Regions from separate parts of the Candidatus Merdisoma sp. JLR.KK011 genome, predicted to be linked through region 2. Evidence: a T-box and tRNA genes for the amino acid it is inferred to sense, from the RefSeq annotation. Region 2 holds a T-box; the other holds one or more tRNA genes.
The links. A T-box is a leader RNA that pairs with one kind of tRNA and senses whether it is charged. The one in region 2 lies ahead of pheS (phenylalanine--tRNA ligase subunit alpha), so its partner is inferred to be a tRNA-Phe.

Region 1: it encodes a tRNA-Phe, which carries the amino acid that the T-box ahead of pheS (phenylalanine--tRNA ligase subunit alpha) is inferred to sense. The anticodon was not compared.

The regions. Positions count from the first base shown of each region.
Region 1 covers NZ_JAYWSZ010000004.1:1,187,017-1,190,424, reverse strand. The annotation lists gene VV089_RS19650 (HdeD family acid-resistance protein) at 123-680, opposite strand; gene VV089_RS19645 (TetR/AcrR family transcriptional regulator) at 847-1,422, opposite strand; tRNA gene VV089_RS19640 (tRNA-Gly) at 1,551-1,621, opposite strand; tRNA gene VV089_RS19635 (tRNA-Phe) at 1,646-1,718, opposite strand; gene VV089_RS19630 (aldo/keto reductase) at 1,881-2,906, opposite strand; gene VV089_RS19625 (glycoside hydrolase family 13 protein) at 2,863-3,408, opposite strand, start outside.
Region 2 covers NZ_JAYWSZ010000003.1:1,334,745-1,338,152, reverse strand. The annotation lists gene VV089_RS07425 (MFS transporter) at 1-1,081, shown strand, start outside; T-box leader at 1,160-1,383, shown strand; gene pheS (phenylalanine--tRNA ligase subunit alpha) at 1,437-2,456, shown strand; gene pheT (phenylalanine--tRNA ligase subunit beta) at 2,612-3,408, shown strand, end outside.

The DNA of each region.
Region 1 (3,408 bases), on a different contig from region 2:
CAGTTCCGCAATGTTCCTCCCACTACACCTTAGGAAATCAATTTCCAGTCACAGAACCATGTGTCTGTAAATTGATTTGTGCACTGTGAGGAACACTGCTGTTTTCCAGTTCCGCAATGTCCTTATTTTTTTCTGTGCTGATTTTTTGTCTTGACGGTATATACCGCCACATACAAGTTCAGCAGCCCTTCCGTCAGGAGCGTAATTCCCAGAAGCACTATGGCCCCGGCAATTCCAGCATTTCCGAAGGGGTCTATGATAATCAGCAGCCCCAGAATGCTGGCAAACGCAGCCGCACCTCCAATCAGCCACCACTGTTTCAGTCCGAAGCGTCTGGCGTCTATGGCTGTCTGGATCTTTAAAAGGCCGTCCGTCATAACGATAATGCCCAAGACCAGATTGAAAAACCGCAGAAAACTGCCGCTGCGAAACATCATCAGACTTCCGATAATCACTGCCAGAATCCCTCCCGCCAGGTCAAACTGAAAAGCCAGCCGGTACAAATCCTCCGACAGATAACCGCATATTTTAAACACTCCGCACACTGCCAGCAAAAAACCAATTCCCTTACAGATAACCTCCGCCGAAATCTCCGGACAAAGAATCAACAAGATGCCAGCCATACAAAAAGCCACAGATGACGCCGCATAACCTCCCTTTGCAATCCGAACAGTTGTCATTTTTTTCACTCCCTTCTCTTTACAATCTCTATTGTAGTCAAAAGCCCTCTCCCTTGAAACGGGCAAACAAAAAGCAGTGTATGAAATCCATACACCGCTTTCCTATTAACCAAAATTCAGACACATGGGCTTATCTGCCTAAAACGCCCATGCTCCCCCAATGCTTTTACTGCTTTTTCCTTCCGGCTCTCTGACGGCCTTTTTCCATGGCCGACGCAATACTTCCTTTCAGCAAAGCTCCCAGGCTTCGAATCATCTGTTCCGGATCCGCCTTCATACCTTCTCCCACCCAGGCCATCACCATTCCTGACAGGCCGCATTTATAAAAATCGATGATCAGCTCACGGTCAGGCTCCGGCACATCCCGGGTGACGCTAAGCCCCTCCGCCAGACGTCTGACAACCTCCTGCGCAATGCTGTTCAGATAACGCTCCAGCTCCTCCCGGCTGACAGAATTGTAAATATGGTAAATCGCCCGTTTGTTGCTAAGGGCAAAACGGGCCGCTTCAATAAAGCCCTCCTCCAAGGACTGCACATCTGCGTTCTTTGCAGCCACGCGCTCCACCTCCCCGTCAATCACAAAGGTCAGCAAGGCGCGGATATCCTCAAAATGATAGTAAAAGGTATTGCGGTTGATTCCGCAGCTGTCTACAATCTCCTTTACCGTTATCTTATCCAGCGGCTTCTCGTTCAGAAGCTCCAGAAACGCCTCGACGATTGCTTTTTTTGTAAATTGAGCCATAGAAAAAACTCCCTTTCCTTCCATTGCTTTTGATTATAGCGGATTTTTTTTCGCTTTTCAAGAAATGCTGCCGGTCAGTTTATGTACCTCTTAGGATTACCGGCACGATGCTTTTTACAAAAAAATAAAGCGGGTGATGGGAATCGAACCCACGTGTCCAGCTTGGAAGGCTGGTGTTCTACCATTGAACTACACCCGCATAATACAAATATGAAACTTTCAATGCCCAGAACCGGAATCGAACCAGTGACACGAGGATTTTCAGTCCTCTGCTCTACCAACTGAGCTATCTGGGCAGATAACATCTGTTGTGCGACACTCTTTCACAACAGATGTTATTTTACACGATTACTAATTATTTGTCAACATTTTTTTGACAGCCTGCCTTCCGGCCGTGTCTTACAACATTTTTAAAAGGAGCCGCTCTATTTTGCAGCCGCTTCAAAACCCGGCAGTTTCTACAGCTTCACACGCCCGGCCAGAATTTCTTTGTAATCCGCATAATTTTTCTCCAAAAGCGCAGGCGTATCCAGTCCAAAGGGGCATTTCTTTTTGCATGCGCCGCAATGCCTGCACTCCTCCACCTTCTTCATCTTCGCCTGCACCTCCGGCGTCAGCTGAAGCTCTGAGGGCGAGCGCCGGATAAGCTGGGACATCCTGGCGCAGGTATTAATCTCAATCCCCACAGGGCAGGGCATACAGTAGCCGCAGGCCCGGCAGAAATCAAGCCCCAGCTCTTCCTTGTCCCTGGCAATCTGCTCCTTGATCTCCTCCGTCATGCCGGGAGGATTCTCTATGTAAGAGAGGAACTCGTCAAGCTCCTTTTCCTTTTGAATTCCCCAGATAGGAAGCACATGATCAAACTGAGCCAAAAATGCATAGGCAGCGGCAGAATTCGTCAACAGCCCGCCGGACAGCCCCTTCATGGCAATAAAGCCCATCTCTGCTTTTTTACACTTCTCCACAAGCTTTAGCTCATGCTCTGTGGCAAGATAACAGAAGGGAAACTGCAGGGTTTCATACAGTCCGCTGTCAATGGCCTCATGGGCTGTCTTAAGACGGTGGTTTGTAATTCCGATATGGCGGATCTTCCCCTGTTCCTTTGCTTCCAGCATAGCCTCATACAGTCCGCTTCCGTCTCCCGGCTTCGGGCAAAAAGGCGGATTGTGGAACTGATACAGATCCACATACTCTGTCTGAAGATTCTTAAGGGACAGCTCCAGATCCTTCCAAAACTCCTCAGCCGTCTGAGCCATGGTTTTCGTTGCAAGATAGATCTGATCCCTTACTCCGGCGAATGCTTCCCCCAGCTTTTCTTCACTGTCCGTATAAAATCTGGCCGTATCAAAGAAGTTCATACCGCCTTTGCGGGCTCTTCTTAAAAGGGACACTGCATCCTCCATACCGATTCTCTGAACCGGCAGCGCTCCGAAACCGTTTTTATGAGCCTCGATTCCTGTTTTTCCAAGTACTACCTTTAACATACTGCCTTCTCCTTGCAAACCATTTTCTTTTTTTCTTTTTCGGCTGCACGCTCTCTTTCTTTACCGCCTTGCGCGTGCGCAGTACCGCTGCCGAGAAAGGAGGCAGGAAAATCTCAATGGCCCCGTCAGACACAAGATAGCAGGCGTTCTCTGTGGTGAAACCGTCCTCCACCGACAGAATCAGCCGCTCCATCAAGACCCCGTCAAACACCTCGCCAATCCAGACAGGAACCGAAACCTTCTGTCCTTCCTCGTTATTATTGACCACAACAAGAACCTGGCTGCCCTTGGCAAACCGGATCATGCCGATAATTCCGTGAAGCGCCAGAACAATCTTCCCCGAACCCGTCCGACAGGCCTGGTTCTCCTTATGAATCCGAATCATTTCCTTATGAAATGCTATCAGCTCATGATCCTCCCTGCCCCAGGGATAAGTCCTCCTGTTATCCGGATCTGTAAAACCGCACAGCCCCGCTTCATCTCCATAATAAAGCGTAGGCGC
Region 2 (3,408 bases):
AACCTCGATTGTGACGATTATTGTTGCCGTATTGGGCCCTGTGCTTGGAGCATTGGCAGATACCAAGGGCTTTAAAAAGCCGGTATTCACCTTTTTTATGATGATGGGCGTCCTTGGATGTGCCGGACTTGCCGTACCAAAGACCTGGCTTGTCTTTCTGGTGGTCTATGTGCTGGCGAAGGTGGGCTTAAATGCCAGTCTTGTCTTTTACGACGCCATGTTGGGAGATGTGACGACGGATGAACGGATGGATGTAGTTTCGGCCCAGGGCTATGCATGGGGATACATCGGAAGCTGTGTTCCCTTTATTTTCAGCCTGGTCTTTGTGCTTTTTTCGGAGAACATCGGTATCAGCGGAAATACGGCTATGGCCATAGCCTTTCTTGTCAATGGGGCCTGGTGGCTTCTGGTGACGCTGCCGCTTCTGAAAAGTTATGAACAAAAGCATTATGTAGAGCGCACCCTTCATCCGGTGAGGGACAGCTTCGGGCGTCTGGCCGGTATCTTTTCGGAGATTCGCAGGAAGCCTTCTGTGTGGTGCTTTCTCCTTGCATTCTTCTTCTATATTGACGGTGTGTATACAATTATTGATATGGCAACCTCCTACGGCAAGGATGTGGGGATCAGCGATACAAACCTTTTACTTGCGCTGCTGCTGACGCAGGTGGTTGCGTTTCCATGCTCGGTTCTTTTTGGCTTCCTTTCCAAGCGCGTGAAAAACACGACGCTGATTCAGGTGTCGATTATCGGATATTTCGGAGTCGTGCTGTTTGCCCTGCAGCTGGATAAGACCTGGGAGTTCTGGTTTCTAGCCGTGTGGGTGGCTGTGTTCCAGGGGGCGATCCAGTCTCTGTCCCGCTCCTATTTTGCGAAGATTGTGCCCAAGGAAAAAGCGACGGAGTACTTCGGGTTCTTTGACATCTTCGGCAAGGGCGCGGCTTTTATGGGTACAATGCTGATGGGAATCTCCACACAGCTTTTCGATACTTCCCGGGCCGGAGTAGCAATTCTGGCCGTGATGTTTGCCGCAGGGTTTCTTCTCTTCCGGAAGGCGGTGGAAAGGGCGGAAAACGCTGCGTGATCGGAAAACAGCTGTCTTTTGATTAAATGCTTGACAATTCTGCCATACTTGTTATAGAATAAATCCCAGCAGAAAAAATCAAATGCAGTGAAGGTGCAAAGTAGATGATTCTTCTTCTGACAGAGAGGGAATGTCACCGGCTGAGAGCAGTCCCAAGTTCAGAAAATCATTGAATTTCCCACCGGAGCAGCGCCGCTGAAGGAGATAGTAGGCGGCGACGGGTTGTACACGTTACGTATAGAATGAGCGCCTGCAAAAAGCAGGAATCAGGGTGGTACCGCGGAAATGATTTCGTCCCTATTTAGGGACGTATTTTATTTCTGCGTATTTTTATGGACAAATAAAGGAGAGTAAAATGAAGGAGAAGCTGCAGAAAATCCGTGAACATGCCATGGTGCAGATTCAGTCAGCGGAAAATTTGAACATGCTGAACGATGTACGCGTAGCTGTTCTCGGAAAAAAAGGGGAATTAACAAGTGTTCTGAAAGGCATGAAGGACGTTGCGCCTGAGGATCGGCCGAAGGTAGGCCAGCTGGTCAACGAAACACGTGAGGAAATCGAGCATGTCCTGGAGCAGGCCAAGAAAAAAATGGAGGCTTTGGTCCGGGAAGAAAAGCTGAAAGCCGAGGTTATCGATGTAACCCTCCCGGCCAAAAAGAATCAGTCCGGCCATCGGCACCCCAACACCATTGCCTTAGAAGAGGTAGAGCGTATCTTCATCGGCATGGGCTACGAGGTAGTGGAAGGCCCGGAGATTGAGTATGATCTCTACAACTTTGAAAAATTGAACATTCCTGAGGGCCATCCGGCCAAGGATGAGCAGGATACCTTCTACATCAACAAGGAAATCGTACTGCGCACCCAGACCTCGCCATGCCAGGCCCGGGTGATGGAACAGGGAAAGCTTCCCATCCGCATGATCGCCCCGGGGCGGGTGTTCCGTTCCGATGAGGTGGATGCCACGCATTCCCCCTCCTTCCATCAGATCGAGGGCCTGGTGGTAGATAAAAATATCACCTTTGCAGACCTAAAGGGAACCTTGGAGGAATTTGCCAAGGAGCTTTTCGGGCCGGAGACCAAGACCAAATTCCGTCCCCATCACTTCCCCTTTACGGAGCCAAGCGCCGAGGTAGATGTAAGCTGCTTCAAATGCGGCGGCAAAGGCTGCCGGTTCTGCAAGGGAAGCGGCTGGATCGAGATCCTGGGCTGCGGCATGGTGCATCCACACGTACTGGAGATGTGCGGCATCGATCCCGAGCAGTACACAGGTTTCGCTTTCGGCGTAGGGCTGGAGCGTATCGCACTGCTGAAATACGAGATTGACGATATGAGGCTCCTGTATGAAAACGATATACGGTTTTTAGGACAATTTTAAGCAGTAGTACCCTGGGATATTGTAGAACTTTAAACAGCAATATCCTTCAAAGTGCACAAATCGATTTACAGACGCATATTTTGTGCGGCTGGAAATTGATTTCATACCCGTGTACTTTGAGGGATATTACGGAACTTTAAATAGGAGATATGAGTATGGATACATCATTATCATGGATTAAAGCATACGTGCCGGATCTGGACGTGACGGCACAGGAATACACCGATGCAATGACCCTTTCCGGAACAAAAGTGGAGGGTTATCGAGCCCTGGATGCGGATCTGGAACACATCATCATCGGACAGATTTTAAAGATAGAGCGCCATCCGGACGCAGATAAGCTGGTGGTATGCCAGGTGGATATAGGAGGGGAAGCTCCGGTTCAGATCGTAACAGGCGCCCCCAACGTAGAGGAAGGCCAGAAAGTCCCGGTAGTTCTGGACGGCGGCCGTGTGGCAGGCGGCCACGACGGAAAAATGACGCCGGGGGGCATCAAGATCAAAAAAGGCAAGCTGCGCGGCGTAGAGTCAAACGGCATGATGTGCTCCATCGAGGAGCTGGGCCAGACCCGGGAGCTGTTCCCGGAGGCCCCGGAGAACGGCATCTACATTTTCCCTCAGGATGTGACGGTAGGAGAGAGCGCCATCAAAGCCCTTGGCCTTGATGATGTGATCTTCGAGTACGAGGTTACCTCCAACCGGGTAGACTGCTACAGCGTCATCGGCATTGCCAGAGAAGCGGCGGCTACCTTCCGCAAGCCCTTCATTCCCCCCAAGGTAAGGGTAAAGGGCTCCGGCGGCGATGTAAACGACTATATCCGGGTCGATGTAAAGGATGCGGATCTCTGCCCCCGTTACTGCGCCAGGGTCGTAAAGAACATCAAGCTTGCACCCTCACCGAAGTGGATGCAGCGCCGTCTGGCAGTAAACGGAATCCGCCCCATCAACAACAT